Regions from separate parts of the Nocardia sp. 2TAF39 genome, predicted to be linked through region 1. Evidence: predicted binding sites of a transcription regulator. Region 1 holds the regulator's gene; the other holds the start of a gene.
The links. The regulator HspR, encoded in region 1, represses chaperone genes until heat shock. The targets are predictions, from matches to a motif close to ANNTGAGTNNNNNNNACTCANNT.

Region 1 (16,338 bases):
CAGGTGAACCTTCGGATTAGCCCGTCGCTGAGCCATCGCCATGAGCTGTGCGCGCAGCGGCGCGATACCGGTGCCGCAGCCGATCATCAGCATCTTGCGCTTGAGGTTGCGCGGGACGCCGAGGCCGCCGAGCGGCGAGCCGAGTAGCCACTGGTCGCCGACGGCAGTCTGGCCGACGATGGCCGAACTGACCCAGCCACCGAGCACGCCGCGCACGTGGAATTCGATCTCACCGTCGGTGTTCGCGGGCACGGCGGGCGAGAGATAGCGCCACATGCGCGGCCGGGACGGAATCTGCACGCTCACGTATTGGCCGGCGGCGTATTGCATGGGCTGGTCGAGTTGCAGCCGGACGATGGTCAGGTTGCACAGCACCTCGCGGCGTTCGATCACGGTGCCGGTCCAGACGGGCGGAGTCGTCTCCTTCTCCGCCGCGCCGATCATGGTGTCGGCGATGATCTTCAGACCCTCGTCCCACGCCCGGTCGACCTCGTCGGTCCACATCTCGGTGCCGGCGGACACCTGCACGGCCGCCTTCAACGAGGAGGCCACCGCGAGGTAGTGCTCGGCTTGCACGCCGTATTTGCGGTGGTCCCTGCCCAATTGGGCGAGGAAGGGGAGCAGCTTGTTCGGCTCCTCCAGCCGATCAAGGGTGTAGCCGATCGCCTTGACGAGGCGATCTCGCTGTGCGTCCATGGCGGCCGGAAAGAAATCGCGGACGTGCGGGTAGTCGGTGAACAAGATCGCGTAGAACGATCTTGCCAGTTTCTCCGACCCCCCTTCCTCCGCAGCAACCGCCTTGAAAGTTGTTCTGATCAAAGCGACAGTGCGCGAATCCATTTGTGTCACAACCCCATTTCGCACTCGAACACAAACCGTGCCGACGAGTGCGGTGCTGCGGGACACTCGACAGCAGTCGATGGTAACGAAGTGTAGGCGAGGTTTGCCAGCTACGGAGTAATCCGCTCGAATATCTCGTATGTAATTCCGTCGAAACGAGGATAGGAAACAAGACACGCCATAGAAACCGACTGGAAGACGGTTGATCTGGCGAAAAATCAGTCGCGCACTCGCCGAATCAGCAAGGCTGCCTTGGGAAATTCCATCCCGATCGGTCTGCTGTAGCGACCCTGGGGCAACATGCGCGGTAGGCGAGCCGAGGTCCGAACAAGTAAACGACAAGGGCGCCGGCGACCGAACGGCGGTGGATTCGCCCCTTCGGCTCTATATCGAAATAGCGGGATGCAAACGACTTCCGCGGAACATGTTCTGGTTTACTGTCGGCTATTCTCGAGGCCCGGCGTCTGGAAACGACAGCGGGCCCCCGGTCCCGAATCGCGCTTCACGACCCGTGGCCGGGGGCCCGACGGTATTCGTTGTCGTCAGCGCCGGTTGCGCGGCTTCCAGACGACCAACGCCGTGCTGCGTTGCGGCGGCGAGAGATCGGGCCGATAGCCAGCCCGCAGCCGCTCCAGCTCGGCCGACAGTTCGGCGACGTGCTGGCGCAGTTCCTCCACCTGATTGGTCAGTTCGATGATGCGTTTGATGCCCGCTAGGTTGACGCCCTCGTCCTGGGACAGCCGCTGCACCTCGCGCAGCAGCTCCACGTCCCGCGCGGAGTAACGGCGTCCACCGCCCGAAGTGCGCTGCGGCGTCACCAATCCCAGCCGGTCATACGTGCGCAGTGTCTGCGCGTGCATGCCCGCGAGTTGGGCCGCCACCGAGATCATGAAGAACTCGGCACGCGAACCAGCGGACGCCTTCTTCGGATCTGACGACATCACGCACCTGCCCATCCCGCACGTGGATCGAATCCGCTGGCCTTCTCCGCCTCCTGATAGCTCTTCATCGCGTCGATGGCATCGCTGTCCAGCTTCTGTGGCACTGCGACCTTGACGGTGACCAAAAGGTCACCGGCGCCGCCGCCGCGCTTGGGCACGCCACGGCCACGCACCCGCAGGATGCGACCGTCGGCAGTACCAGGAGGCACCTTCACGCCGACTCGACCCTCCAGTGTGGGCACGGAAACCGTTGTACCCAATACCAATTCACTGTAACTGACCGGAAGCACCAGGGTCAGGTCGTCGCCGTTGCGGCCGAAGACCTTGTCCTGGCTGACGTGCACGGTGACAAACAGGTCACCAGACGGCGCACCGCGCAGTCCCGCCTCACCTTGGCCGGCCAACCGGATCCGCTGACCGTCACCGACTCCCGGGGGAATCCGCACCGTAATCGTGCGCGTGCGGTTCTGGATCCCGCTGCCACGGCAGTCGGCGCAGGGGTCGTCGATGATCGAGCCGGTCCCGCGGCAATCGTCGCACGGCTCACTGAAGCCGAACGCACCCTGGTTGCGGCTGACGATGCCGGTTCCGTTGCAGATGGGGCAGACTCGTGGACTGGTCCCCGGCTTTGCGCCGCTGCCGTGGCAGGTAGTGCACGGCGACGGGCTTGTCATCCGCAGCGGAACCGTGACGCCCTGTGCCGCTTCGCGGAAACCGAGCGTCGTCTCGGTCTCCACGTCGGCGCCGCGCCGCGGGCGGCTCGCGGTCCGTGTGCCGCCCCGGTTGAACAGACCACCGAACAGGTCACCGAGGCCACCCTCGCCCGCGTTCACGCCGCCGAAGATATCCCCGATGTTGAATTCCTGCGAGAAACCCCCACCGGCACCGGGACTGAACCCACCGCGACCGTAACCGCCACCCGCGAAAAGCTTGCGGGTGTCGTCGTACTCCTTGCGCTTGGCCGGATCCGACAGCACGGCATGCGCCTCACTGACGGTCTTGAACCGCTCCTCGGCCTTGGTGTCGCCGGGATTGGCGTCCGGATGCAAGTCGCGCGCGAGCTTGCGGTACGCCTTCTTGATCTCATCCTGCGAGGCGGCGGAGGAAACACCCAGCTCCTTGTAGAAGTCCTTTTCGATCCACTCCCGTTGGCTCACCGAGCATCTCCTCCTCTCGCGTTCTTATCGGTCGTTCGTGTCGGCATCAACGTCCGATGCCTCTTCCGGCGGCCGATCGGCGGTCTCCGCCAGATCGGCTACGCCATCGGTTACCCCGACGAGCGCGTGCCGAAGCACCCTATCGCCGAACCGATAGCCCTTGCGCATAACTATGCCGATCACCGGGTCATGTCCGGAGCCCTCGTGCTGCACGGCCTCGTGCAGGGTCGGATCGAAAGGCTCACCCTCCGAACCGAACTCCTCGAGACCCTGCTTCTGCAGCGCGGCCGCCAGCTTGTCGGCGACCGACTTCAGCGGCCCGGATTCCAGGTCACCGTGCGCCCGCGCCCGGTCGAGATCGTCGACCACGCCGAGCAGTTCGGTGACCACCGACGCCTTGGCGGCGTCGATGGCAGCCTTGCGGTCGCGCTCGACGCGGCGCCGGTAGTTGGCATACTCGGCGGTCAGCCGCTGCAGATCGGCGGTCCGCTCGGCAAGCTCACCACCGATGGTGTCGGCGAGCGCCTCGGACTGCTGCGCACCATTGCCCGCGGCCGGGGCGGGTTCGGCCGCGGCGCCGTTGTCCGCGGCCTGCTCCCGGATCTCCCCGGTCTCCGGGTCGACCTTCCGGTTGTCGACGAAGGTGATCGGCTCCTGTTCGGAGTTGCCCTGTGTCACTTCTTCTCCGTGTCGACCGGCTCGTCCACGACCTCGGCGTCCACGACCTGATCATCGTCCGCGGAGCTCGACGCGCCGTTGCCGGACGCGGCGGCGTCCGCGGCGGACGCCTCGTAGATCGCCTGGCCGAGCGCTTGCGATTCGGTCGCCAGCTTCTCGACGGCCGCCTTGACCGCGGCGATGTCGGTACCCTTCAGCGCCTCGTTCGCCTCGGCGATGGCTGCCTCGACCTTGGACTTGACGTCCGCGGGGACCTTGTCCTCGTTGTCTTTGATGAACTTCTCGGTCTGGTGTACCAGCGACTCGGCCTGGTTGCGGGTCTCGGCCTCCTCGCGGCGGGCCTTGTCCTCGGCGGCGTGTGCCTCGGCGTCCCTGACCATCCGGTCGATCTCCTCCTTGGACAGACCGGAGCCGTCCTGGATCTTGATCCTGTTCTCCTTGCCGGTGCCCTTGTCCTTCGCGGTCACGTGCACGATGCCGTTGGCGTCGATGTCGAAGGTGACCTCGATCTGCGGCACTCCGCGCGGGGCGGGCGGGATGCCGGTCAGCTCGAAGGAGCCGAGCAGCTTGTTGTGCGAGGCGATCTCGCGCTCACCCTGGAACACCTGGATCTGCACCGACGGCTGGTTGTCGTCGGCCGTGGTGAAGGTCTCCGAACGCTTCGTCGGGATGGTGGTGTTGCGCTCGATGAGCTTGGTCATCACGCCACCCTTGGTCTCGATACCCAGCGACAGCGGGGTCACATCGAGCAGCAGGACGTCCTTGACCTCGCCCTTGAGCACACCGGCCTGCAAGGCGGCGCCGACGGCGACGACCTCGTCCGGGTTCACGCCCTTGTTGGGCTCCTTGCCGCCGGTCAGTTCCTTGACCAGATCGGAAACGGCGGGCATCCGGGTGGAGCCACCGACGAGCACGACGTGGTCGATGTCGGACACCTTGATGCCCGCGTCCTTGATCACGGACTGGAACGGCGCACGGGTGCGGTCGAGCAGGTCCGAGGTGATCTTCTGGAACTCGGCGCGGGTCAGCTGCTCGTCGAGGAACAGAGGGTTCTTGTCCGCGTCGACGGTGATGTAGGGCAGGTTGATCGAGGTGCTCTGCGAGGAGCTCAGCTCGATCTTGGCCTTCTCAGCGGCCTCGCGAAGCCGCTGCATCGCCATCTTGTCCTTGGTCAGGTCGATGCCCGAGCTGCCCTTGAACTTGTCGACCAGCCACTGCACGACCCGCTCGTCCCAGTCGTCACCACCGAGGTGGTTGTCGCCGGAGGTGGCGCGGACCTCGACGACGCCCTCGCCGATTTCCAGCAGCGAGACGTCGAAGGTGCCGCCACCGAGGTCGAAGACCAGGATGGTCTGTTCCTTGTCACCCTTGTCCAGGCCGTACGCGAGCGCGGCCGCGGTGGGCTCGTTGACGATGCGCAGGACGTTCATGCCCGCGATCTGACCGGCTTCCTTGGTGGCCTGCCGCTGGGAGTCCTCGAAGTACGCGGGAACGGTAATGACCGCGTCGGTGATCTCCTCACCGAGGTAGGCCTCGGCGTCGCGCTTCAACTTCATCAGCACACGGGCGCTGATCTCCTGCGCGGTGTACTTCTTGTCGTCGATGGCCACGGACCAGTCGGTGCCGATGTGCCGCTTGACCGAGCGGATGGTGCGGTCGACGTTGGTGACGGCCTGGTTCTTGGCCGGCTGACCGACCAGTACCTCGCCATTCTTCGCGAACGCGACGATCGACGGGGTGGTGCGCGATCCTTCCGAGTTGGCGACGACGACCGGCTCGCCGCCTTCGAGAACGGCGACGACCGAGTTCGTGGTCCCGAGGTCGATTCCGACCGCACGAGCCATGATGGTTCCTCCTAGTTGACGTACTTATTTGTGCCGGTGCCGGGCGAACAGCCGCCCAACGGCGCCCGACGGGCGCCGCGAGACCTCGCCCCAGCACCTCACGGAGCACGGTCCCAGCAACGCTGAGCGTGGTCGGCTCAATCTTGCACCCACCGGACACCGGGAGTCAACCCAAACTTGAGTCGGACCCACTCAACATTACCGAACAGCTCAACGCGCGACCGGCGCGATTGATTCCCGCGATCCGAAAAAACAGGGCGGCGCGAACCCGAGAGACTTCAGCGAGTGCCGCCGGGATGGATGTCCGGCTCGAGCGCATTGGCCGTCGCAAGCTTCCGCGGCAGCCGCACGAGCGTCGAACCCGCGGAGCCGTCGACGCCCGTGTTTCCGTTTCGCCCTCGTGCCCATTACCGGGCAGTAGGGTGGCGACAGGGTGACCGGACCAGGCGCCCGGCGTACGCCGCCGATCCGAGGAGTCGCCATGAGGGCCGCCGTCGTCACCGACACGAAGTTCGAGGTCGCCGACCTGCCGACGCCGAGTCCCGGCCCTGGCCAGCTGTTGATCAGGGTGTCCCGCTGCGGCATCTGCGGTTCCGACCTGCACGCCCGGACACATGCCGACGAGATGGCGGATCTGGCCGTTGCCACCGGGTACGACCACTTCATGCGGTCGGATCAGAGTGTGGTGCTCGGACACGAATTCAGCGGAGCGATACTCGATTACGGGCCTGGCTGTCGCAAACGATGGAAGGCGAGCACACCGGTGGTAGCCCTGCCGATCGTGCGGCACGGCAGGCAGCCACACCTGGTCGGCCTGTCGACCGCGGCGCCCGGCGGCTACGCCGAGCAGGTGGTTGTCCAGGAATCGATGACCATGCCGGTGCCGAACGGATTGTCCGCCGAACACGCCGCACTCACCGAGCCGATGGCGGTCGCCTGGCACGCCGTGCGCAGAGGCAAGGTCGGGAAGGGGCAAACCGCGTTCGTCATCGGCTGCGGCCCCATCGGCCTCGCGGTGATCAGCATGCTGAAGGCCGCAGGCGTGCGTACCGTGGTGGCCAGCGACTTCTCACCGCGCCGAAGGGAACTCGCGACCGCGTGCGGCGCCGACGTCGTGGTCGACCCGGCCACCGAGTCACCGTGGACGGCCGCACCGAAGAAGAGCAGGATCAACGGCGTCGCCGACATCCTCGGCCTCGGCTTCGACACCATGGAGCGGCTGCGGCGCGTCCCGAACCTACCGTGGTGGTACGTCTTCCGGCTGGCGCACACGCTGAACGCGGGACCGGCCGGACCGGTGATCTTCGAATGCGTGGGTGTGCCGGGGATCATCGATCAGATCCTCACCGCGGCGCCGCCGCTGTCGCGGGTTGTCGTAGTCGGCGTATGTATGCAAACCGACCGCTTCCAGCCCGCGATAGCGATCAACAAGGAAATCGAACTGCGGTTCGTGCTCGGCTACGACCCCGGCGAGTTCCGCGACACCCTACACATGCTCGCCGAAGGAAAGGTCGATCCGACACCACTGATCACCGGCACCGTCGGGCTGGCCGGTGTGGAGAACGCCTTCACCGCCCTCGGCAATCCGGAGCAGCACGCGAAGATCCTGGTGGATCCGAGCAGTTCCGCTGCCACCCCGGTCTGACGGGTTACCAGGGTCGACGTCACCGCCCGGTGGCGAGTACCTCGTCGGCGATCTTCTCGTCCAGCGTCACCCGCACCAGCGCCGCGGCGAGATCCGCGGCGTGGTCGCGCGCGAGATCGGCCAGCCGATCGGGATCATCCGGAAGCCGGACACGTTTGGCGCCGCGGAGGGCGCGTTCGTCGAAATGCGGCCGGACCCAGGTCCAGATGTCCTGGACCTCACGCAAGAAGATATCGCTTCCAGTCGGCCCGATGCCCTGGAATTCGCGTAGTAGTTCGGCCGCGCGCTTCGGGTCGTTTCGCGCCTCCTCGCCGAGTTTCCGCAGGTCACCGTGGTACCGGTCGAGCACGTGTGCGGCACTGGCGCGCAGCTTCGTCGCGGTGCTCTCGTCGTAGCGGCGATAGTGCGCCCTGCCGAGCGCGTCCACCAGGTCCTGCCAGTCCGCGTCGGCGACGCGCTGCGGCGTGCGGTAGCCGCTGTGGACCAGTTCCCGCGCGGCCGCCACCGCGATATCGGCGGAGATCCGGGCGCTGAGCAACACGGCGAGCATGAGCAGCTGGAACAGCGGAGCGGGTTTGTCGTCCAGCTTGATGCCCGCTTCCACCGCGTATCCCTTGCCCGCCCGGTCGAGCAACGCGTGCACCACATCCTGCTGACTCATTGCGACCTCCTCTCGTTTACCGGCTGCGTACCCAGGAGGTCGTGCGATACACCATGTCGGTGGGTGTGTACCTACGCGCACCGAGACAGCACCGGCGCCGATACCGATGCGATAAGCGGGCATACCTCGGTCCGATCCCTGGCCGAGTATGCGTGCCATCCGCCGAGGCCCTGATCAGGTGACAAGGAAACGGCCCGCCCAATCGTGATTACCCTCGTGCCATATTCGGGCCGTGCACATGACAGGTCCGCCGCCCCTGACGAGACTCCGCCCGCTGGTCGAATGTAACTCGAGCTGGACCATAGTTCCCGAGTTGCCATCTGCCGCTTGCGATCCGTGGAAAAATTGCGTGACTGGAAGCCAGGCAAAGGGGGTCGGGTGCGATTCGGAACGCCAGGCGACGGGCTGCTTTTGGCTGCCGTGTTCTCCGTAGTGGTCGCGTGCGCGGCGCCGGACTCGTCGCCGCCTGATGTCCCTGTTCCGACCGGGAACGGCACAGAGCAAACCACTGGTGCGACACCGGAAAACGCTCTCGTCATTCCGACAACCGCAGGACTGCCCACGGGACAGAGAGATGAGTCAGGCCCGGTAACCCAGCCACGCGGCATTCCGCCGACCGCACAGGTGCCCAGTGGGCCTACGGCGAGCGGCGGCGTCAATATTCCAGGAACCGGCCCACTCACCCGGGTATCGACGACGACTCCGTCAACCACGGCCCCGACGACCACGACCGCGCCATCCCCGACTCCGACCGCCACGAGGCCTGCCCGGTGACCGCGGAACAGTTGGATCAGACCGGCTCGCAAGGGCTTCGCATCGCATTGTCGGCGGCTGGGACGGTGACGTCGCAAGCTGTGCTGGTCACCGCCGTTCTGTACTACTTCGGATTGGTGTACACGCGCAGCTGGTTCGCGCATTTCGGGATCGACGCCGCCATGCTCGGCTTCTCAGTCCCCGACTATGTCGTGCGCAGTATCGGTGCCGCGTACTGGCCTGCTGTGCTGACGCTGCTCGTCGTCGTCGCGTTGTTCGGTGTCCGGCGGTTTCCGCTGATCGTCGCGGCGCGGAGCCGACGACCACGGCGCACCCTCCGGTTCTGGGTCGCTGCCGTATTTGCCTGCGGCACAATCCTCGAGGTCGCGGTGGCGGTCGGGATTCTGATCCGCGACGATCTGCCGCGGGCGATGAGCCTGTATCTGCCGATCATGATCGTGATCGGCGCGACTCTTCTGGGATACGCGATGGCCTTGCGTTCGGCATATCCCACTCTGCTCGGTTGGCGTCACGCCTCGCGAGGTCACGCACCTGCGTGGCTGCCGATACTGGCCTTGCTGCTGCTCGGGTTTCTCGGCGGAATGTGGGCCGTCGGCTCCTACGCGGAAATACGAGCGGGCAAGGATGTCGAGTCCGCCGAGGCGGCCAGGTTCAGCGATCGACCGCTGATTCTGCTGCTCAGCGTCGACCGGCTCGCTATCGAAGGCGGCGGCTCGCAAGTAGGAGAAATCACCGCACCTGGCGAAAAGTACCGCTATGCCTACAGCGGGCTGCTGCTGCTCGCGCGCACAGCTGATCGCTACTTCTTGATTCCGCACGAATGGAAAGCCAAGCGAGACCGAGTGTTCGTGATCAACAACAACGACAGCATCCGAATCGACATCGCGCGCCACCCATGAGGACACCGCGGCCTGGGGCTGCCATCGGCTCTGAAACCGACACGCCACATCGACACGCTGGCACCTTGCACGGGTGACAGCTTCGGGAGTTCATGGTCGTGACACGCTTCCAACATCGGGAACACTGGCGCGGATCCGATTGCTCCGACATAGCCTGTTGCCCAGCCAAACTACCTACTCGGGCAGCAGGCTCAGGGTTCCCTCCGCGCTGCGGGCCGCGGTGAGGCAGGCGGTGGCGGTGAACTGGTCGGCGAGGGGGTGGCGGGCGCGGGCGCGCCACTTCCGGACCGCGGCGACCGCCTGGGCGCGCTGCACCGAAGGCGCCGCGTCGACCGGGAGGCCAAGGCGCAGATGCGGGGCGATACCGGAGCCGCCGATGATGCGGTGCAGTTCGGCGAGATCGGTGGCGGGCAGCGTCAATTCGTCGGTGCGCAATCGGCCGAGCAAACGCAGCTCGGCGAAGCCGTGGACGTCGGCGAGCAGGGTGCGCACCTGAGGCAGCAGACTATCGGCCCTGGTGCCAGGGTAGGCGGTGAGCACCTTGGCCAGCGCGGTGAGCGCGGAATGCGCCTTGAGTTGGTCGGCGCGTTGGCCGAACTGCACGTCCAGTACCGAGCGCAACTCGTCGACACCGCTGCGGATGGTCAATTCGGCGGCGAGCCTCGCCGAATCACGCACGCCGAGTCTGATCAACGTGATCGCCAAGCGAATACCGAACATGCCGAATCGCTCGGCGAGCTGCGCGCGCAGCTCCGGCTGCACCGGAAGCCGAATGTCGGCGCGTGCGAACCGATCCGCCGACAGCAGCGCCGTGCTCAGGTCATCGACAGAAATGCGCGCCAGCGCCTCGAACGCCGCGAATTCCTGCTGGCGCAGCGTGGCGGCGGCGAATGCGAGCAGCCCGGCAACCGGAATCACGGCCTGGCACAGCCCGGTTCGCTCGAGCTCCCCGGCGAAACGCACCGCGACATCGCGCGCGGAATGCAGCGCGTCGATACGTCCTGCGCCGATTTCGTCCGCCCGCGACACCACACCGACGACGCCGAGCGGGCCCGGCAATCCCGATGTTTCCTGGGCGTTTCCGGCGCCGACCCGCTCCAGGAAGCGCACGTCCTCGGCGTCCAGTCTGCGCAGTAGGTACACGATCGCGTCGGCGCCCGGAACGGCGAGGTTCTCCTGGACCCGCTCCTCGTCCTCTTCCGGCGTCAACAGCCGCGCGGTGCGCCGCGACACCTCGCGGGACAGCGACGACGTACCCGGTGTGTCGATGATCGTCGTGTGTGCGAGCGCCGCCGCGGGCCACTCGACCTCCAGGTGATCGACCTCGCGCGGTGTCGGCGCGTCCCAGTGCAGCCGGTCCAGATCGAAGGACAGACCGTGCGCTCCGCTGCCGCGCCGGACCACCACGTTCGCGCGAGCGCCGTCGTAGGCGTGCGCCGTCACGCTCGGCGTCGAACCGTACCGGTACCAGGTGACCACCCTGGTGCACTCGGTCGCGTCGGTCGGGGCGATATCCTGCCCGACAAGGGAATTCAGCAGGGTCGACTTGCCCGCCTTGAGCGAACCCGCCAGTGCGACGCGCAGGGGCTGGTCCAATCTGCGGGCGCAGTCGGCCAGCAGCGCCCGAGGTCGCGGTTCGCTCGCCAGCGCTGCCCGCGCCGCGCCGACCAGCCGATGCGCCTCGGCCACGATCGCCGGCGCCGCGCCACCTTCATGTGTCACGTGGCCACCGTACCGGCGGGTCCGTTCGATAGTGCGGCCTGCAGGGCGTCGGCATACCGGCGCAGCTCGGCGACCACGCGCAGCTGCTGTTCGAGCAGCGCGCCACGCTCGGCACGCCGGGTGGTGGCCATCGTCGCCGCCTCCTGCGCCGCACGCAGCGAGTCGTCGAGCGAGCGCAGGCTCCGCTGGGCGACACCAGCGTAATGGTCGCGCAGCGCGCGGTGGATGCGGTGCAACCGGTCCTTCGACTCCTTGCCCGCCTGGAACGCCACGTCGTCGACGAACCTGCGCACCGCCGCCTTCGCCTCGTTGCGGCGCTTGGCCAGCCTTGCCTGCTTGTCGTCACGGAATGCCTTGCCGCCCACCAGGACTCCCGCGCCGATCGAGATCGGGTTGAGCAGGGCGAGCCCGGCGAACGTGCTGGCCAGCCCGACCATGAGCACACCGCCGTAGGAGCCGCGCATGCTGACGAGCAGCTTGCTGCCGAAGCCGATGTCGGGCTCCAGGTCGGCGAGCGTACCGGAATTGGTGTAGCCGGTATCGGCCTGCAGTCCGGGTCGCACGTCCGGTAGGTCGACAGCGCCTATCTCAGCGAAATGCTCCGCGACCCGCTCGGCGAGGTAGAGCGCCCGCGCATGGGTCCACAACAGGTTGTCGCCGATCGCGGTGTCGATGGTGCCGGTGAGGTGTTCGGCGATGCGATCCCAGTGCCTGCCGGGATCGTGCTCGTCGATCCACTCCTCGGTGGTCCGTGCGATGGTGCGCAGCCGGTCCCGCAGATCATGGTCGACGTCGCCGGCCAGGTCGGTGATGCCGTCGGCGAGGGTCTGCTGCCACGCCGCGGTGCGGCGGTGAAGTTCCTCGGCCGCCGCGCGGGCGGACTGCAATTCGCGAACTGCCGCCTCACCCTGCGCCGGATCACGCACCGCGACCAGCTCGCTGCCCAGCGCGAGCGCCAGATGTTCCGCCGCGGAACGGATGTCGCGGGCTACGGCAGCACGCGTCGCAAGCTGATCGCGGGCAACAACCTGGTCGCGCAGGAATTGATAGAGCACGCCGAAACCGGATTCCCTACCCAGCTGCGGGTCCTGCAAACGCAGCGCGTGGCTGCGCAGCAGTGACGAGATGACGATCATCGGCACGTCGAGACCGGCCCGCTCGAGATGACACCGGTCGGCCTCGTGCACTTGACGCCAGTGCGGGTACAGGTCGGTCTTGGTGAGCAGCAACGCGACCGTCGGGCACAGCTCCCGCACCTGCCGGAGGAAGGCGAGTTCCGGCTCGGTGAGTTCGGTGGACGCGTCCGAGAGCACCAGCACCGCGTCCGCCGCGGGCACCAGGCCGAGCACGTTCGCGGCATAGGAACTCCCGTGTGCGCCGACGCCTGGAGTGTCGATCAGCACGATCCCGTCGGCGAGCAGCGCATTGGGCACCCGGATCTCCAGGCGCACGATGTGCCGCCCCTGGGCGAGCGGGGAGCGCGCGTCGATCCCGCCGATCTCCTCGAGCGGCACCGCGACCCTGGTCTCCGCACCGCTGGAATCGCCGTGCGCCGCGAGCACCAACTCCGCCGTCGGCTCGGGGCCGTGCGACAGCAACATCGGCACCGTGGTGGTCGCGTCGTCGCCGACCGGGCAGATGTCGAGGTTCAGCAGCGCGTTGACGAAGCGGCTCTTGCCCTGGTCCAGAAGCCCGGCGACGACGATGCGCCTGCGCGGGTCGCGGACCCGGTCGGCCGCCGCTGCCAAGCGGCCGACCAGGTCGTTGCGGCCTGCGGCACGCGCCGCCGCGATGGTTTCATCAAGTGCCGAAAGCAGCGGTACCGTCGGCGGCGTGGCGTTCGGCTCGGGCGTCCCCATCGCGGCATCGACCTCTTTCCGTAGCGCAGGGCAACTGTCAGTGCAGGAGGGCGTCGCCGGTCAGGTCGGCGCCTGCCGAACCGGTGAGATCGGCGCCCGCGTGTGTGTCCGTGAAGAGACCCGTGTCGGTCTGCGCACCTGTCGTGCTGTCCAGACCCGAACCGAAGGCGCTCGACACGTCCAGCGCGGACCAAGTGTGCGCGGTCGATCCGACGCTGCCGCCGAGACCCACCCCGGTATCCACCGCGCCATGCGTGGCGCCACCCACCGATCCGCCGAGACCGGCGGCGGTGTCCACCGCGCCACCGACGGTCGAATTCAGTCCGCCGCCGAGATCTGCCGTGGTGCCCAGGCCCGTGGAGAGGCCGCTCTCCAGACCGGTCGTCCCGTGTGCACCGATGCCACTGTCCAGGCTCGATCCCAGCTGTCCCCCCGCGCTTGCCGCGCCTTCGAAACCGCTCGACAGGCCCGCACCGGCATTGCCCGCAGCACCGAGACCGGTTTCCAAACCGGTCGTCGCGTCAGCACCCGCACCGAAGGCTCCACCCACGGTCGAGGACAAGCCGGTCTCCAGACCGGCACCGGCGTGCGCACCCGCACCGATCGCACCGTCGATCCCCGTGGTCAGACTGGTTCCGAGCCCAGCACCCGCCTCGATTCCGGTCGACAGGCCCGAGCCGAGTCCGGCCGCAGCCTGCGCTCCCGCGTCGATAGCACCGGTGACCCCGGTCTCGAGGCCGGTACCGGCCTGTACCGCGCCGTCCACACCTGTGGACAGTCCCACCCCGAGCCCGCCGGACGCTCCCGTTTCCAGACCGGTCGTGGCGTCGGCGCCCCCACCGAGCACCGCACCGACTCCGGTTTCCAGACCCGAACCGATCTGTGCTCCGGTGACCAATGTGCCGTCCAAGCTCGTGGACAGACCGCCGCCGAGGTCAGCGCCCGCGCCGAGGGCCGCACCGAGCCCCGTCGCGAGACCGGTTTCCAGGCCCGCCGCCGCCTGCGCGCCGATGTTCGCGGCCCCACCGACGGCCGAGGAAATACCGCCACCGAGTCCGGTGGTCAGATCGCCCGCACCCTGTGCTGCGCCGTCGATTCCGCCGGTCAGCCCGGTCGCGACCTCGCCGGTGGCGTCGAGCGCACTGCCGAGACCGGTCGACAGGCCGGTCTCGAGTCCGGTACCCACGGCCTCGCCCGCTGCCTGCAATCCGGTCGACAGCCCGACACCGAGGCCACCGCCCGCACCAAGCGCCGCACCGAGACCTGAGGTCAAGCCGCCTGTTGCCTCCATCGCACCGCCCAGACCGGCACCCAGATCGGCGCCGGTCTGCGCACCAGTACCCAGCGTTGCATCCAAACCGGTCGTCAAACCAGTCGCCGCGCCTATTGCACCTTCCAGACCGGCACCGGCCTGCGCACCCAACGCCGTGTCCAGACCCGCAGTCAGACCGGTCACCGCATTCACCGCCCCTTGCAAACCCGCACCCAAGTCGGCACCGGCCTGCGCACCGGATCCCAGTGCTGTGTCCAGACCCGCAGTCAGACCGGTCACCGCATCCACCGCCCCCTGCAGACCCACGCCGAGACCCGTCGTCAACCCCGCGGCCGCAGCAACGGCGCCGTCGATGCCTGTGGTCAATCCGGCACCGAGATCCGCGCCCGCGTCCAGTGCCGCGTCGATACCGGTGGACAGGCCCGTCTCGAGTCCGGTTCCGACGTTCGCCACACCCTGCAAGCCCGCGGACAGCTCGGTGCTGAGGTCGGTATTCGTCCCGATGCCGGTGATCAACTGGGCGCCCGCTCCGAGCAGGCCCCCCACTGCGGCGGACAGATCCGCCCCGGCGTTCACCACGGTGCCGAGACCCGCCGTCAGCCCGGCGCCCAGGTCGGCGCCGACCTGTAGGCCGGCGTCGATCGCTGTGTCCAGACCCGCGCCGAGGTCTACCCCGAGACCGGTGCCCGCACCCACACCGAGATCAACGCCGAGGTCGGCGCCGAGGTCGAGCCCGGCGTCCGCCGCGGCGGCGGCACCCACGGTGGCTGCCGCGTTCACCGCGGCAACCGCACCCGTCTGCGCACCGGCCGCCACGATCGCCTGCAGCTGGGAACCGCCCACTACCAGTGCCGACTCCGCGACCATCGGGGCACAGGCCGCGATGTCCTCCGGGGTTACCGCGGAAAGGCCTGCCGCGGCCAGCGCCTGGGTCGGGTTCGCGCAGTAGCCGGCTGCGGCCTCGTGGTTCCGCAGCAGATCGAGGATGAACTCCAAAATCGCGTTGGGTGTCATCAGAAACATCTCCTGAGATCCGGCGGACCTCATGATCCGCAGTCGTTGGAATGAATTTCACGCTAGGGACACCGCCCGTTACTCCGAAACGGGGCGAACCCCTACACCCGGTCCCCCGCACCCATTAGGGGCGGCCGGAGGAATAGGGGAATTTCCCGGAACCCTCCCCGCCCGGTAACGGCGGAGTGCCAGCAACCGACAGATCTGTTGCGTCGGCGTGACCGCACTGACCTGCGCACCATCGGACCAGACACTGGACCGGACATCGGACCGGACAGTTTTCGAACGGGGTTCTCGAATGACACAGCGCCTGGCGCTCGGCATCACGGTCGGCGCGTCGAATTCGGTCGCCGTGGCGGCAGCGGAGGATGGCAGCGACGACGACACCATTCTCTCGGGCGGCGGTGCGGTACTCACCCACCCGAGCGTGTTGCGGCTGTCCCCCGGCGCGGCGCCCACTTTCGGAGCGGGCGCACGCGCCACCGGTCGCCATTCCAGCGACATACTGCTGGAGGGCTTCCTCGCCAGGGTCGGCGACCCGGTGGCGATGCTCGCCGAGGACGGCTCGGCGCATTCTGCCGCCGACCTGGTCGCCACCGCGATCGGATGCCTGCTCGACGAGATCACCTGGGAGGCAGGCCGCTACGTCGCCGAGACCGTGGTCGCCTGCCATCCGGCCTCGTGGTCGCGGCACACCGTGGACATCCAACGAGCCGCCCTCGACCAGGCCGGACTGGGCGAGGTGACGCTCGTCCCCGAGCCGACCGCCGCGGTCCGCTGGCTGGACGCCGCACACGGTCCGCTCGCGGACGGCGCTGTGGTGGTCTACGACCTCGGTGGATCCGGGCTGACCGTCTCGGTGGTCCGCACCGGGGATCACGCGGGCCTGCTCGGTACACCGCTGCGAAGCACGGACATCGCTGGCGCGGAATTCGATCTGCTGACCATGCGCTATGTCCTGGCAAACGCAGCGCTCGTGACTGATTTCGATCCGTTCGACCCGCTGGTGGAACGCGAATTATCGGCTTTGC
Region 2 (16,338 bases), on a different contig from region 1:
GGGTGACGGGAGGACACCGATGACCTTCTTGTCCAAACTGTTCGGGCGCAAGCTGCTGCTGTCGAATCTCGGCCTGATTCTTGTGTTACTGGTCGGGGCTGCGTACCTGATGGTGAATGTCATGCGGATCAATCCGCTGCGCTCGGACTACACCGTCACCGTGAACCTGGATCGTTCCGGCGGTCTGCAACCGGGCAACGACGTGACCTTGCGCGGATGGCGGATCGGAAAGGTCACCTCGATCAAGCTGACCGACCGCGGCCAGGCCATCGCCGCCACCGCGCAGATAGATTCGAAGTACAAGATCCCGGTGGATACCGCGATCGCGGTGCAGGCTCTCTCCGGTGCGGGGGAGCAGTACATCGACTTCCGGCCGAACGCCGAGCAGGGGCCGTACCTGGCCAACGGCGCGGTGATCAGGTTCGACCCGGAGAAGATCCACACTCCGACGCCGGTGTGGTCGGTGCTGGACAACTCCAGCGCACTGATCGCGCAGATCGAGCCGGACAAGTTCAAGGTCATCCTGAACGAGCTGGACATCGCGCTCAGCGGTGGACCGGATCAGCTGCGCGGCATGGTCAACGGGATCAGCCTGGCCGCGGCAGGCCTGGATTCGCTGCTGCCACAGACCATGAACCTGATCACGAACCTGCGCACCATCTCCGAGACCACGTCCCACGCGCAGCCGGATCTCGCCACCCTGACGCGCAACTCCGGAACGCTGTTCGAGCAGTTCAACAACGCGAACGCGGAGTTGCAGCGGGTGCTCGACCAGGCGCCAGGCCAGCTCACCAGCCTCGGGTCGGTGCTGGACAAGACGGCCGACCCGATCACCAGCCTGGCGACCAACTTCCAGGCGATCACCAAGGCGGCGCAGCTGCGGCTGCCCGCACTGCGTGCGCTGTTCCCCTCCCTCGCGCTCGGCGGCGAGGCGCTCGGCATCCCGGCGCACGATGGTGAGTTCCACGCGATCGTCGACATCTGGCCGCGACCGTTCTGCACCTACAACACCCCGAAGATCCGCAACGAAGTCGTGCAGGACGGCACGATTCCGAAGTGGAATTACTGTGAGAACCCGCCGCCGGGTCAGCTGATCCGTGGTGCGGCGAACGCGCCGCGGCCTGATGTGCCGAACAACGGCGCGCATATGCCGCCGGGTGTGGATCCGAACGAGCGGACCCTTCCTCCGGTGCGGTGAGTCGTACCCGGCCCGGCGGCCATCCCGCCGGGCGGGCATACTCGCCGGTTGAACGCCTACGGTTCGCCTCTGCTGCGGGCCGGTCAGCCAATCGGCGCGCGCCGGCGCGCGTCGGGAAAGTGCAGGTTGTATCGATGTCTACCGACGACGCCGAGACCGACAAGGACGCCGAGACCAAGGCCGCCGACAACGACGAGGCCGCCGACGCGGTGACCGCCGAATCGGAGGATGCCGCTGCCACCGCGAAGGCCGAGGTGCCCAAGGCGGGCGCTCGTCCCGCCACGCCGAAGAAATCCACTTCGCTGCCCTTGGTCGCCGCATTCGTGGCCGGTGTGCTCGCGGTGGCGGCGATCACGGCGGTCGTCGTGTTCTTCCTGCAGGGCAAGGACCGCGGTGACAAGCTCGACGCGATCCGCGATTCGACCAGCGCCGCGTGCAAATTCGGCAAGGACGTGTCGGTCTACGACTACTCGAAGAACCTCGACGATTACTTCACGACGGTGAAGGCCGGCGCGACCGGCGAGTTCCTGAAGGAGTTCGACGACGCGACCAAGGCGCTCAAGGATGCCATGGTCCAGGCGCAGGTCAAGTCCTGGGCCGACGACGTGCAGTGCGGCTACCAGTCCGGGGACCAGACCTCGGCCAAGGTGCTGGTGACCCTCACGCAGTACCGGACCAATTTCACCCAGGCCAACCCGGAGCGGCAGTTCGTGGTGGTGATCGCCCAGCTGCAGAAGTCGGGTGACAAGTGGCTGGTCGAGAAGCTCGACTCGCCGATGTTGAAGGGAGCGGGCACCGGCCTCCCCGGCGCGCCCGCGCCGGGCAACGGCCAGCAGCCCGCGCCGTCGGGCCAGCCGGCGCCGCAGCCGGGCAACTAGCCGAGTGCCTCCGGCGGTGGGCCGAGCCACCACCGCCGGAGGCTATTCGGGCAGTCTTCGCGATCCGCGCGAGCGGGTCAGAACAGCGTCAATACCTGTGGCGCCGACGGCGCGGCCGCCTTCCCCGCGGCCTTGTCCTTCGGCGCTTCCGGCGCCGTCGATGCTTGCTCCACAGTCACCGCGGGGATTTCCACGGTGTTCACCTCGGCGACGGCCGCGGTGACCGCAGCCCGCCGAGCTGCTTCTCCGGCCAGCGCGTCGGCCTGCTCGTTGAAGTAGTTGCCGACATGTCCACGGACCCAGCGGAACCGGACCGGACCCGGCCTGCTCGCGATGGCCCGGTCGATCTGCCGGATGAGTTCGACGTTCTTCACGGCACCCCCGGTGGATGTGCGCCAGCCGTTGAGCCGCCAGCCCGACACCCACTCGGAGGCGCACTTGATCGCGTACAGCGAATCACTTTCGATGAAAAGGGGTTCGGACCCGGAGTGGGCGACAATCGCCTCCAGCACCGCGCGCAACTCCGCGATCTGGTTGGTTCCGGACGCGGCTCCTCCGCTCGCCGAGGAGCCCTGATGATTGACCCAAGCCCAGCCGATGGCGCCGCCGGGATTGCGGAGGCAGGATCCGTCGGTGCTCACGATGATCATAGGTGGCACCCTACGCAATCCGACCGACAAGATCGGTAACGTGGAATTCCTCTATCTCCCTTCGCAATTGGGTCTCCGTGCGGCGCAGTGCCGACTTCGCGGCGGAATCCACCGGACCGACGCACAGGCGCCCGGCGAATCCGCGCGGTGGACTGTACTCCGTCTCGGACGTCAGCACCGACCTCCCGTAGCCGAGCGGGTCGAAGCGCAGCGTCAATGTCCAGGTCAAACGCCCACGGAGCGTATACCCGATCACCGCGTTGCGGCGGTATTCGGTGACCTCGCATGTCACGGTCTGTCGCCAGAGCCCGAGACGGGTAGTGGCCGCGAAGGCTGCGCCGAGGCCGCGGTCGAGTTCGCCGATCGGCTCGAAGTTCGCGATGCCGAACATCCAATTCGGTACGAAGAGGTGGTTGTCGGTGTAGGTGAAAGCCACTTCTACCGGGGCTCCGACGTCACTCGCGTACTTGATGTGGCCCATAGGCCCTCCCTGTCCCACGACTGGCGTTAAAAGTACTACAGCTCTCCTCTTTATTCGAGAGGTGACCGGAATTTGGTGCGACGCATTTTCAGATCAGGACTGGACGGTTGCTCGAGAGTCCGGGCGGGCGCCGCTGCCCAAGGGCTCGTCGACGATGTGCTCGGCGATCGGGTTACGCCGAGATGCCGTGGTCCGCGTCACGCGGGAGCGCGACCGTGGTCTCGACGGCGGGCTCGGAACCGATGCCCGCGGGGCGGGTCGTCTCCGGAGTTGCCGTGGACTCAGGACAACGACTCAGGCGCAGGTTGTGCTCGCCGAGCGTCGGGTCGGAGAACGCCAACCGCACCTCGCCGCCGTGGATGTCGAGATCGGTGCGCACCGTGGTCACGGCCGACGGTTCGGCACCGAGCCGTTCTGGCATCGGAGTGGGCAGGTGGCCGGTGAGCAGGGCGAGCGCATTGGTGTCGATCGTGACCGAGACGGTGTCCGTCTCGGCCTCGGCGAACTGCGCCTCGACAAAGGCGTTGCTCAGCCCGACCTTGCCGCCCCGGCTCGTCGGCGTGTGTTGGGTCGAATCGCTACGTGGTTCTGTGAGTGTCGGTTCGGCTGCCAGCTGTTGCGTGTACACCGTGGGCAGCTGTCGCGTGTACGCCGTGGGCAGCGCGAAGCTGCGGCCGGTCGGCATCGGATCGGCGCCGATCGGGCCGCCGCGGTGAGCATGCTTCGGCTCGGCCGGGGCGAGCGGTGCGGCGAGTTCCCTGCCGGGGCGCTGCGCATCGGCCATCTGCTGCACGATGTACGCGCCCGCGACGACGGTCAGGCTGAGGCTGGTGGCTCCGGCGAGCACGATGGCGGTGTGCCGTGCAAGCTGGGCAGGTCTGTGTGCTGTCACGATGCGTCCTTTGTCTCCGTTGCTGCTCCTCAACAGAGCGACCCGCATCATCGAAAGTCGCACGGTTGTCCAGGTTACCGGGGTTGCCGGTGGCTACGCCGCGTGGGAGAGATCAGGATCACAATGTGGTGCCGCCGTGACTACCGCGCCCAGACGGTACCGGATGCCGGGGCCTTTAATGTTTCCGCCGGCACACGAGCGGGTAAACAATCGCGTAGCTGGCGAGCGTCATTCTCGACTGCCACATCGAGACACCCGGCCAATGGCGTCCGGCCGTCGACACGAACGGCGCACCCAAGTGTGGCGCTCGCCCGCTCCCGAATCTTCGGACCGGGTCGGGTGTCAGCGGGTCAGGTGAACTGGCCCGCTGTCCTGCCTTTTCCCGTCGGACCCGCGAAAGCCTGTGCAATGGTGAGCCATTCAGCGGCGTCCTCTCCATGCACCTCGATAGCGAGGTCGTCCGGATGGCGACGCTGCGTCACCAGCAGGCAGAAGTCCACTGCGGGTCCGGTTACTCGCTGCACGGCCTGCGCGGGTCCCCAAGACCAGATCGCGCCATCAGGCGCCGTCAGCTCAACCAGGAATTCCTCGGTGGGAGGGGTCTTTTCGCGCATTGTGTACGCAAAGTTCCTGGTCCGCACGCCGATGTGCGCCACGGTGCGCAGGCGCGTGGTGGGAGCCCTTGCGACTCCGAGGGTGTCGGCCACGTCCTGCCCGTGTGCCCAAGTCTCCATGATGCGGGCGGTGACCATCGAAGCCGCGCTCATCGGCGGACCGAACCAAGGCAGCTTGACGCCCACGGGCACCGCGCGCAGCGCGTCGGCGAAGGTCGTGCGTCCGTTCCGCCATCGGTCGAGCAGTTCGGCGGGCGATGCGGCCGCGGCTAGCTCGGCCGCTTCGTCGACGAAGGTGAGCGCACGTGGCCCCGCATCGGCTATCAGTTTCTGGAAGCCGCCGGCGTCCGCGGCGGCGATGGTCGCGATCTCGTCGGTCCAGGCCAGGTGGCCGATCTGGTGCGCGATGGTCCAGCCGGCCGCCGGGGTCGGCCGCGCCCAGTCCGTCGGTGCCAACGGGGCGACGAGTCGTTCCAGATCCGCGCATTCGGCGGCGAAGTCGCCGAGTAGCGCTTCGAGGTCAGCCATCCGTTCCCCTGCCGATCGGGGCACACCGCCTCGGGTGCCGTCGCGGTTCAGCTTCGCAGCGGATCGAGAAAAATGCAAGCGTGCGTGCTTGTATTTTCCCCCGTCCTGTGGTTACGCGGCGCTCGGCCCGGCTACCAGCCGAAAACCGCGATGTGCGCGGTGCCGACGACCAAGCCGAGGGCCGCGCCGTGCAGGTAGAGCAGCCAGGCATCCTGCTCGACCGACGCGTAGAACATTTCCATGAACTCCCCTGGCGTCAGCCGCCGGAGCTTGCGCACGGCGAATTCGTCAATGGCCTTCGCCTGCTCGCGTGTGAATTCCTCGTCCTCGACCAGGCTCGGCGCCAGGCCGACTGCTGCCCCCGCCGCGCCCACCGTGAGATTGTCGAACTGGCGACGGCCGAGCGCCGCCCGCACGAACGAAGTGGTGAGCCCGAGCTGGCGATTGATCTCGTCGGCGATGAGGTGCTCCAGCAGTTGCCTGGTCTTGTCCCTGTTCGGGCCGTCCAGGAGCTCCTTCGACAGGTTCGGCAGGGTCAACACCTGGTAGGCCAGGATGTGTGCGAGGTCGGTCGCCGCCTGCGGCTGCCGCTTCGCGAGAAGTGCCTGCTTCCACAGGTACTTGTACCTCGGCTGCGGGTCACCCGGCTCGAACACCATCTTCACGGCGATGACGTTCACGATCACGCCGATCGCCGCGGAAGCGAGCAGTACGATCACCCAGCCCGGCACCGAGCCGATCACCGGAATGTGCTGGTGCACATGCATATACAGGGCCAGCAGGAGACCGAACGGCGCGCCGAGGAACCCGATCCGCACCATGAATCGCAGCTCGGGTGCCGCGATCGTGGTGGTCAGATCCTTCAGGATGGCCGGGTTCTCCCGCAGGTAGCGGATGACGAAGCCCTTGATGTCGATCAGCTGGTCGACGTTGTCGCCGAGCGATTCGAACGCCCGGCGCGACAGTGCGGGCAGTTCCCGATCCACCCGCTGGTAGATCAGCTGCCTGGCGGCGCGCGGCACGGTGCGCCACAGGTCCGGGTTCTCCCGATACATCAGCTCGTCGACCAGCGGTCGCACCTGTTCGCGTGCGAGCATCGCGATGTAGTCGGCGATACCGTCCAAGTCGAGTTCGTGGATGAAGTCCTTAGGGCTGCCGATCCGCATCAGCGCCTTGTCCACGCAGATACTGGCCATCTTCTCTGCGCGGGCCGGGATGAATCCCTGGAATCCGAGGCGACGCCCGTCGCCGGAGAAGGTCGGCAGCACCTGGACCCGGCGCGGGAAGTAGGGATAGAGCACGTGCAGGCCGGGAACGCGGACGCCGCGGAAGCGCACCGGCCAGAACAGCATCAGCACGCCGGTCCAGTTGGTCAGCCAGCCCGCCAGCGCGCTGAAGATCGGGAACGTGATCAGGTCGACGACGAACTTCGACTGCCCGGTCAACTCTTCCCAGTCGATGAGCACGCCAGCGGCGAGCGACGACATCGATGGACTCCCTGGGCCGAGCCGGCGGATCGCCGGTATGAGATATCGAGGCCCCCACGCTCTCATTGTGTTGGAGGGGTGTCAACGCGGCGCGGGCACCCCGCGTCGACAGTTCTCGGTGATCAGCCCGGGATATATGGGCGCGCGAGCGGCAGGTTCAACCGTTCGGCTCAGCGCTCCGAGGGATGGCACGACGCCCGACGGATTGCACGGCGGGAAAATAGCTGGCGAAGCCTCGCATCAGCTCGAGCGCCGCATCGATGGGTTGGCCGTCCGTGACCTCGTCGATCGTCCGGTACAGCCGTTCTTCGATCTCGGCCACTTTCGACGACAGTCGTTCTCCCTTCGCGGTGAGTGTGAGCGTGATCCGGCGCCGATCGTCGAGCGCTGCTTCTCTCTTGATCAGGCCTATGGTGACCAGCCGATCGACAAGCCTGCTCGGGCTACCACCGGTCTCGCAGACCAGCAGTTCACCGAGGCCGGCGAGGGTCAGTGGCTGGTAATCGGTCAGCACCCTGAGAACTTCGGCCTGTGCGGGGGTCAAACCCAACGGCCGCAGATCCGCGGAGAGTCTCCGATTTCCCTCGCGCTGAATGGCCAAGACGAGATAGCGCAGTTCCTCAGCTCGCCGCACCGATCCTCCTCTTTTGAATGTTGTGTCATCAGATCACACAACACTTATCCGCTCGAGAGATGATCAGGAACGAATCCATGGTGGTGAGTTGTGTAGGACTGCGAATCGCCGCGCGACCATGAACCGGGCGACCCAGATCATGATCGACCGCAGCCGATGTGTCCCCTTCCGGTCGGCCGTGTCGCAGAGTCGCCAAGACCAGAATCCGAATGGCTCGTGAGACATTCGGATTCTGGAGAACGTGTTTCCCGAGACCTACGTTTCGCTCGAAGCGAACGAGCTGAGCGGGGCGGAACAAACGCGGGAACACCGGGGTTGAGTAGGCATCGCTCAACTTTTGGAAGGGTCGAACACGTGACTACACCACAGAACCTGCCGGTGCTGTTCTTGACCGATCCGATCGTGCTGCCGGGCATGGTCGTGCCCATCGAACTGGACGAATCCGCCCAGGCCGCGATCGACGCCGCACGCGCCGCCAAGACCGAGGCCGTGCTGCTCGCGCCGCGGCTGACCGAGGGTTACGCCGCCTACGGTGTGGTCGCCACCATCGAACAGGTCGGCCGGATGCGCGGTGGAGCACCGGCGGCCGTCCTGAAAGCCGAACGGCGCGCCAAGATCGGACACGGGGTCACCGGCCCCGGCGCCGCGCTGTGGGTCGAGGCCGAGCCGGTCGAGACTTCCGCACCGGATGGCCGGACCAAGGAACTGGCGGCCGAGTACAAGAAGCTGGTCGTCTCGGTGCTGCAGCGGCGCGAGGCCTGGCAGATCATCGACGCGGTCAATCAGCTGGCCGACCCGTCGGCGATCGCCGACACGGCCGGTTATGCGCCGTACCTGACCGCCGAGCAGAAGCGGGAACTGCTCGAAACCCCCGACGTGGCCGCGCGGCTCACCACCCTGATCGAGTGGACCAAGGAGTACATCGCCGAGGCCGAGATCACCGAGAAAATCAGCGAAGACGTCCGCGAGGGCATGGAGAAGAGCCAGCGTGAGTTCCTGCTGCGCCAGCAGCTCAACGCCATTCGCAAGGAACTCGGCGAGGACGAGCCCGACGGCGCCGACGACTACCGCACCCGCGTGGAGCAGGCCGACCTACCCGACAACGTCCGCGAGGCAGCGCTTCGCGAGGTCGTCAGGCTGGAGCGGGCCAGCGATCAGAGCCCGGAATCCGGCTGGATCCGGACTTGGCTGGACACCGTGCTGGAGCTGCCGTGGACGGTGAAAACCACCGACGGCACCGACGTTTCGGCCGCCCGCGCGGTCCTGGATGCCGACCACCACGGCCTGGACGAGGTCAAAGACCGCATGGTCGAGTACCTGGCCGTCCGGTCCCGTCGGGCCGCCCGCGGCCTGGAAGTCGTCGGCGGACGCGGCTCCGGCGCGGTGCTGGTGCTGGTCGGGCCGCCCGGCGTCGGCAAGACCTCGCTCGGGGAGTCCGTGGCAAGGGCGCTGGGCCGCAAGTTCGTTCGCGTCGCCCTCGGCGGCGTGCGCGACGAAGCCGAGATCCGGGGTCACCGGCGCACCTACGTCGGTGCTCTGCCAGGTCGCATCGTGCGCGCCATGAAGGAGGCGGGCTCGATGAACCCCGTCGTCCTGCTCGACGAGATCGACAAGGTCGGCTCCGACTTCCGCGGCGACCCGGCCGCTGCCCTGCTCGAGGTGCTGGATCCGGCGCAGAACCACACGTTCCGCGACCACTACCTCGATCTGGACCTCGACCTGTCCGACGTGCTGTTCATCGCCACAGCGAACGTGATGGAGACCATCCCCGGCCCGCTGCTGGACCGGATGGAACTGATCACCGTCGACGGCTACACCGAGGACGACAAGGTGGCCATCGCCCGTGACTTCCTGGTGCCCAGGCAGCTGGAGCGCAACGCGCTCACCGCCGACGAGGTGACCATCACCGAGGAGGCGCTGCGCGAGATCGCGGCGAACTACACCAGGGAAGCCGGTGTCCGGCAGATGGAGCGGCTGATCGCGAAGGCACTGCGTAAGGCTGCGACCCGGCTGTCCGAGGATGGAATCGTCCCGGCCGGTTCGGGGTACGACCCCGAACTCCGCGACGACGCGCTGATGAAGTCCGAGGACGGAACCACTCCGGTCGGATCGGGTTACGACTCCGAACTGGGCTATGAGGCGCTGGTGAAATCCGAGCAGGGTGGCGCTTGCGCGCAATCCTTGACGATCGGTCTCGGCGACCTGAAGGACTACCTGGGTCGTCCGCGCTTCACCCCCGATTCGGTGGAACGCACCGCCGTCCCGGGTGTGGCGACCGGTCTCGCCGTGACCGGCGCGGGCGGCGACGTCCTCTACATCGAGGCCAACGCCGCCGAGGGCGAGCGCTCGCTGACCCTCACCGGCCAGCTCGGCGACGTCATGAAGGAATCCGCGCAGATCGCGCTGACCTACGTGCGCTCGCACCTGGAGGAGATCGGCATCGAACCGTCGGTGCTGGATCGCAATATCCACATCCACTTCCCGGCGGGTGCGGTGCCCAAGGACGGGCCGTCGGCGGGCGTCACCATGGTCACCGCTCTGGTGTCACTGGCGCTGGATCGTCAGGTGCGCTCGGATGTCGGCATGACCGGCGAGGTCACGCTGAATGGACGGGTGCTGCCGATCGGCGGCGTCAAGCAGAAGCTGCTCGCCGCCCAGCGGGCAGGGCTGAAGACGGTGTTCATCCCGGCACGTAACGAGCCGGACCTGGACGACGTCCCCGCGGAAGTGCTTGCCGCACTGGACGTCCGCCCCGTCGCCGACGTGGCCGACATCCTGGCCTACGCCATCGAGCCGGTCGCCGAACCGGCCGTGGAACGCCCGGCGTTCGCGGCCACCGCCTGACAGCGTCGAACCGGGCCGGGTACGGAATCTTTCCGTGCCCGGCCCGTTCGTGTGTGTCGAGTGCGCCGACGGCTCATTGTGACGGCAGCCGCCATATCACTGTTGCCGAGATCGTCCAGGTTGCGCGCAATCGGCGCGCAAGGCCGGTGCAAGCGCCGCAGCGCAGTCTGGCGACATGACCACTGTGCACCATGTACCTGTTCTGATCGTCGGCGGCGGCCTGGTCGGACTGTCCGCCGCGTTGTTTCTCGAGTACCACGCCGTCCCTTACCTTCTCGTCGAGCGCCGCGAGCAGGCCTCGGTGCTGCCGCGTTCGCGCGGCGTACACACCAGGACCGTCGAGCTGTTCCGGCAGGTCGGCCTCGAGCGCCGCATCCAGCAGTTGGCCGCGACGGCACTGAAGGTGGGCGCGTTCGGCGGCGCAAGCCGGGGTGCCACGCTGCGGACCGCGACGCCGCTGAATCTCGATGGCTTGCATCGGGTGCTCGCGTCCGCGGAACCCAGCCCGTCGCAGTTCTGTTTCGCGCCGCAGGTACTGCTGGAACCGCTGCTCGCCGCGGCGGCCCGGGAGCGCGGCGGCGATCTGCGTTTCGGCGCCGAACTGGTCGCGTTCGGTGCGAATGACGAGGGCGTGACGGCAACCCTGCGTGATCGCTCCGGCGAATCGATCCTGCGGGCCGACTACCTGCTCGCCGCCGACGGCGCGGGCAGCTCGATCCGCCGGGCACTGGGCATCGCCGGCTGGGATCTGCCGCCTACGCACCACTACATCAACGCGTTCGTCCGCGTCGATCTCACCGAGGTGCTCGGCGGCCGTACCTTCAGCCAGTGCGAAATTCGCAACGACGACGTACGCTGCCTGGTGTTGTCCAAGAACAACACCGACGAGTGGTCGTTCCACCTCGAATTCGACCCGACCGTCGAGACACTCGCCGACTACTTGGACGATCGGTGCGCTGCCCTGATTCGCGCCGCGATCGGCGTGCCCGATATCCCCGTCCGTGTGCTCGCAAAAACGGCTTGGGACACAGGTGTTTTCATCGCCGACGAGTACCGCCGCGGCCGGGTATTCCTGGTCGGCGACGCGGCGCACCGGCACGCGCCGTGGGGCGGCTACGGCGCGAACACCGGAATCGCCGACGCCCACAACCTGGTGTGGAAACTGGCGGCCGTGCTGTCAGGTGTCGGCGGGGACGAACTCCTGGACAGCTACCAGGACGAGCGAAGGCCGCGTGCGCTCATCGCCGCCGAACAGGCACGTCTCGGAACCGATTTCGCGACCCGCTACGGCCTGCCGACCGCCGACAACGTCGGCGACCTCGCGCGGCAAATGGATTTCGGCACTGTCATGAGCCGGTACCGATACTGCTCGAACGCGGTCATCGGCGGCGAATCCGCGTCGCACGTCGAGACCTTGACCGGTCAGGTCGGTACTCGGTTGCCCCATCTGTGGATCGATGCGGACGAACAGGTCTCCACCCTCGACCTCGCCGGCCCAGGCTTCGCGATCCTCGTCGCGGGAACTGCGGAAGTGTGGCATGTGGCAGCGGCGGAATCGCAGCGCGACCACGGATTCGAACTCACCGTCGACGCGTTGCCCGCCGATCTGTGGTGCGCGCGCACCGGGCTGCCGGAAGGGGGTGCGCTGATCGTCCGGCCGGACGGCGTCGTCGCGGCGCGTTCCGACGCCGGCCTGTCCCCTGCCTCACTCACGGCCGTGGTGCGCACGCTCACGGGCCGGACCAAGGCCGATATCCGCGCCGCCGCGTCCGCCTAGTACCGCGTCATTCGAGGACAACCCACACCGCTGGGCCGCACTGGCTGGTCGATCCCCCCGGAATTCCGACGGCTTGTCGGACCACTGCGGTAAAAACGGCATATGGCCAGGTGGCTGTTGCACGTCGATCTCGACCAGTTCCAGGCGGCGGTGGAGTTCCGCCGCCATCCGGAACTGCGCGGCCTACCGGTCATCGTCGGCGGGCACGGCGACCCCACCGAACCGCGCAAGGTGGTGACCTGCGCGTCCTATCCGGCGCGTGCGTTCGGCGTGCGAGCCGGGATGGCGCTGCGCAGCGCCCAGCGCAAGTGCCCGGAGGGTGTGTTCCTTCCGCTGGACATGGCCGCATACGAGGACGCATCCGACGAGGTCATGTCCCTGCTGCGGACTTTCCCGGGGCGGGTCGAGGTGTGGGGCTGGGACGAGGCGTTCCTCGCCGCCGACACCGACGACCCGGAGGGTCTCGCACACGAGATTCGTGCCGCCATCGCTCGTTTGCACCTGACCTGTTCGATCGGCATCGGTGACAACAAGCTCACCGCCAAACTCGCGACCGGCTTCGCCAAGTCGTCGGGCAAGTCGTCGGCCGAACCGGCCACGGGCGCAGGCGCAGCCGCGGGCGTCTTCCGCCTGACCGCCGGAAACTGGGGTGACGTGATGGCCCACCGTCCGACGAACGCACTGTGGGGCATCGGCAATCGAATCGCCGCCCGCTTGGCCGATCTGGGCATCGACACCGTCGGCGATCTGATGGCAGCGGACCGGCATCGCCTCGCCGCCGAGTTCGGGCCCAACACCGGCCCGTATCTCTGGGTGCTCGGCCACGGCAAGGGCGACACCGATGTCACCACTGAGCCGCGAGTGCCGGTAGGCCGCAGCAAATCCGAGACATTTCCGCACGATCTCACGGATCCCGGCGAGATTCGTGCCCAGGTGGCGCGGCTGGCAACGGAGGTCGCCGAGGAGATGGCCGCCGCGGGCCGGGTCGGCACCCGCGTGTCCGTGACGGTGCGCACCAACACCTTCTACACCCGCAGCAAGCAGGAGAAGCTGCCCGAACCGACGATCGACGTCGCGCGGATCGCGGAGACCGCGCTGCACATCATCGATCGGTTCGAGCTCGACCGCCCGGTTCGGCTGCTCGGCGTCCGGCTCGAACTCGTCCCGGACTAGTCGTGGCATCCACGGCACTGGGTCCCGCACTCGTATGCTCGTCGGCATGGAGTTCTGGGCGATGGTGGCACACGAATCGGACAGTGGGATCGTCCTGACCCGGCAGCAGGTCGACGAGGAATTCCTCGGGCCGGGCGAAGTGACGATCAAAGTGCACTACTCGAGCGCGAACTATAAGGACAGCCTGGCGATCACCAAGGGTGGCGGCGTCGTCCGCAACTACCCAATCGTGCCCGGCATAGACATCACCGGCGAAGTGGTCTCGTCCTCGGACGACGACTTCGTGCCCGGCGACCTGGTGGTCGCGCACGGCTACGAGATCGGAGTCTCACACAACGGTGGTTTCGCGGAATACGCCAGAGTGCCCGCGGAATGGGTGGTCGAGCTGGAGGAGCTGAGCCCGCGCGACGCCGCCGCACTAGGCACCGCGGGCTTCACCGCGGCACTGAGCGTGCAGTCCCTGCTCGACCGTGGCCTCACCCCGGACGACGGCGCGGTGCTGGTTACCGGCGCGACCGGCGGTGTAGGCAGCGTGAGTGTGGACATTCTCTCCGGCCTCGGGTTCGAGGTCATCGCCTCCACCGGCAAGTCCGATGCGCGCGACCTGCTCAGCGAGATCGGCGCCAACGAGGTGATCGGTCGTCTGCCGAAAGACCCGAGCGCCAAGCTTCGGCCGCTGACCAAGGCGCGGTGGGCGGCGGCGGTGGACAGCGTCGGCGGCACCTCGCTCGCCTACATCCTCAGCGCCATCGGCTACGGCGGCGCGGTCGCGGTCAGCGGGCTCACCGGCGGGTCCGATCTGCCCACCACGGTGATGCCGTTCATCCTGCGCGGGGTCGCGCTGCTCGGCATAGATTCGGTCAACGTCCCGATCGAGAAGCGCCGGGAACTGTGGAACAGGCTCGGCAACGAGCTGCGCCCACAACACCTTTCGGTCCTGGAGCGGTATGCGGCGATCACCGATGCGGAGCGCGTGCTGCACTCGATCAAGGACGGAACCCACTCGGGCCGAACGGTTCTCGGTGTAGCAGACGAATTCTGACGTAAGGGTCGATTGGGCCGTCGTTCTCGGCGTCGGCGGTGTGTCTTCGATCGCGACCTGCGCCGCCTTGATCGCCGGGACAGTTGTGGCTTACGAGAGAATCAGGTTCGGTCGCCGTACGTCGCGACCGGTCCCTCGCACGGCTGTTCCCGCACCGAACCGCATTGTGAAAGCCCGGCTCGAGTGATCGAGCCGGGCTTCGCGAGGGTGTCTGCTACTCGGCCAGTGCCGTCACCTCGGCGGGCTCTTCGGCTTGGTCCGCACGGGCTGGCTTGGTGTTGCGCATGAGAAACAAGGCGACGATCGCGGCGGCCAGGATGCCCACGCCACCCGCGAGGAAGCTGGTCGACATGGCGGAGGTGAACCCGTCGCGGGCGGTGGTGACGAGTTCGGTGTTTCCGGTCCGGGCGGCGACGGCGAGAGCGTCCGTGATCGAGTGCTCGGCGAGTTCCGGCGCCGACTCGGGCATGCTGCGGGTGAAGGTGCTCGACAGGATGCTTCCCAGAACGGCGATGCCGAGCGCGGCGCCGGCCTGCTGAATGGTGTCGTTCAGCGCGGAACCGACACCGGCCTGCTCTCGCGGCACCGCACCCATCAGCGCGGCGATGGCCGCGGGCTGTGCAAGGCCGGCACCCACGCCCAGCACCACCAGTGCTACGGCCAGCATTCCGAAGCCGCTATCGGCGGACATGCCTGCCAACAGACCGAGTCCGACCGCTGAGATCAGCATGCCGGTGACGGCGAGCGTCCGGTTGCCGACCTTGCTGCCGAGTCCCGCGCCCAGCCCGTTGAACACGATGGACGCGACCATCATCGGGATGAACGCCAGGCCCGCCTCGGTCGGCAAGTAGCCGAGTACGAATTGCAGATACTGGGTCAGCACCAGCAGCAGGCCGCCATTGGCCACTTGGACCAGGGTCAGCGACAAGCTGCCGCCGCTGAAATCCCGGTTGCGGAACAGGCTCAGCGGAACCATCGGGTGGGCCACCCGCTTCTCCCAGATCGCGAAGGCAGCCAGTGCCACGACGGCGGTGGCGAGCGTGATCAGGGTGCTTGCATGATCGAAACCACCTTTGGGGAATTCGATGATGGTCCACACCAGTGCGGTCATGCCGACCATGGACAGGACGGCGCCAGGCAGGTCGGGCTCGGTCCACGGCCCCTTGGACTCCGGCATCAACGTGAGCGCGGCGACGATGGCGAGGACCGCGACCGGAATATTGATCAAAAACGCTGCCCCCCACCAGAAGTGCGCGATGAGCACTCCGCCGAGCACAGGTCCGCCGACCAGGCCGAGCACCGACGCGGCGCTCCAGAAGCTCATCGCCTTGCGCCGCTCCTCGTCATCGAACACCGTGATCAGGATCGACAGCGTGCTCGGAAGTACCAGCGCGCCGCCGACGCCCATCACGGTGCGGGCCACGATCATCTCGATCGGGCTGGCGGCCAGCGTCGTCCCCAGTGAGGCGAACCCGAACAGGGCGAGGCCGACGACCATCACCCGGCGTCGGCCGAATCGGTCGGCCAGGCTGCCCGCGGTGAGCAGCAGTCCCGCGAAGACCAGGATGTAGGAGTCCAGGATCCACTGGATGTCCTGTGCGGTCGCCTCCAGGTCCTCGGCCAGCGGCGGCACCGCCACGGCAAGGACGAAATTGTCGATGACCAGAACCAGCGTGCTGAGGCACAGCACGATCAGTATCCACCAGCGCTTCGGGTCGCGGGTCGGTGTCGTGTCCATCGGAAAACCTCTTCCAGCAGTGTTGCGTACATTGTTCGCGTAATGCGAACAATGTACGCATCAATTTCTTAGGTTCGCAAGTGCGAACATTGTGCGCTAGGCTGGGCGCGACAGAAGGAGTCAACATGCCCGTGGAGAAACAGCAGGTGGGTTCGGTGTGGACGCGCCCGCGGCGCGGCAGGGAACAGCCGGCGCTGACCAGGGAGCAGATCGTGGTCGAAGCGGTCGCACTGCTCGACGCTGAGGGGATGGAGGCGCTGAGCATGCGCCAGCTCGGTGCGCGCTTGAACGCGGGCGCCACCTCGCTCTACCGACACGTGGCCAATCGCGACGAGCTCGTCGAGCTGGTGGTCGACGAGGTGTACGGCGAGATCAGCGTTCCGGAGATCGACGATCCGACGC

Region 2: a site for HspR is predicted at 7,676-7,698, ahead of lon (endopeptidase La). Genes of this name have one in related genera too.

The regions. Positions count from the first base shown of each region.
Region 1 is NZ_JBFRFQ010000050.1:27,032-43,369, reverse strand. Features, by position in the region: gene AB4Z47_RS25470 (FAD-binding oxidoreductase) at 1-840, opposite strand, end outside; gene AB4Z47_RS25465 (heat shock protein transcriptional repressor HspR) at 1,383-1,781, opposite strand; gene dnaJ (molecular chaperone DnaJ) at 1,781-2,938, opposite strand; gene grpE (nucleotide exchange factor GrpE) at 2,963-3,616, opposite strand; gene dnaK (molecular chaperone DnaK) at 3,613-5,460, opposite strand; gene AB4Z47_RS25445 (zinc-binding dehydrogenase) at 5,942-7,105, shown strand; gene AB4Z47_RS25440 (endonuclease) at 7,125-7,766, opposite strand; gene AB4Z47_RS25435 (hypothetical protein) at 8,537-9,439, shown strand; gene AB4Z47_RS25430 (dynamin family protein) at 9,614-11,161, opposite strand; gene AB4Z47_RS25425 (dynamin family protein) at 11,158-13,020, opposite strand; gene AB4Z47_RS25420 (IniB N-terminal domain-containing protein) at 13,058-15,307, opposite strand; gene AB4Z47_RS25415 (Hsp70 family protein) at 15,606-16,338, shown strand, end outside.
Region 2 is NZ_JBFRFQ010000027.1:18,025-34,362, forward strand. Features, by position in the region: gene AB4Z47_RS18210 (MCE family protein) at 1-23, shown strand, start outside; gene AB4Z47_RS18215 (MlaD family protein) at 20-1,198, shown strand; gene AB4Z47_RS18220 (hypothetical protein) at 1,333-2,076, shown strand; gene AB4Z47_RS18225 (ribonuclease H family protein) at 2,154-2,726, opposite strand; gene AB4Z47_RS18230 (SRPBCC family protein) at 2,737-3,207, opposite strand; gene AB4Z47_RS18235 (hypothetical protein) at 3,380-4,099, opposite strand; gene AB4Z47_RS18240 (TIGR03084 family metal-binding protein) at 4,450-5,241, opposite strand; gene AB4Z47_RS18245 (hypothetical protein) at 5,373-6,728, opposite strand; gene AB4Z47_RS18250 (MarR family winged helix-turn-helix transcriptional regulator) at 6,886-7,362, opposite strand; gene lon (endopeptidase La) at 7,777-10,206, shown strand; gene AB4Z47_RS18260 (FAD-dependent monooxygenase) at 10,382-11,983, shown strand; gene AB4Z47_RS18265 (DNA polymerase IV) at 12,086-13,156, shown strand; gene AB4Z47_RS18270 (oxidoreductase) at 13,203-14,198, shown strand; gene AB4Z47_RS18275 (MFS transporter) at 14,413-15,936, opposite strand; gene AB4Z47_RS18280 (TetR/AcrR family transcriptional regulator) at 16,062-16,338, shown strand, end outside.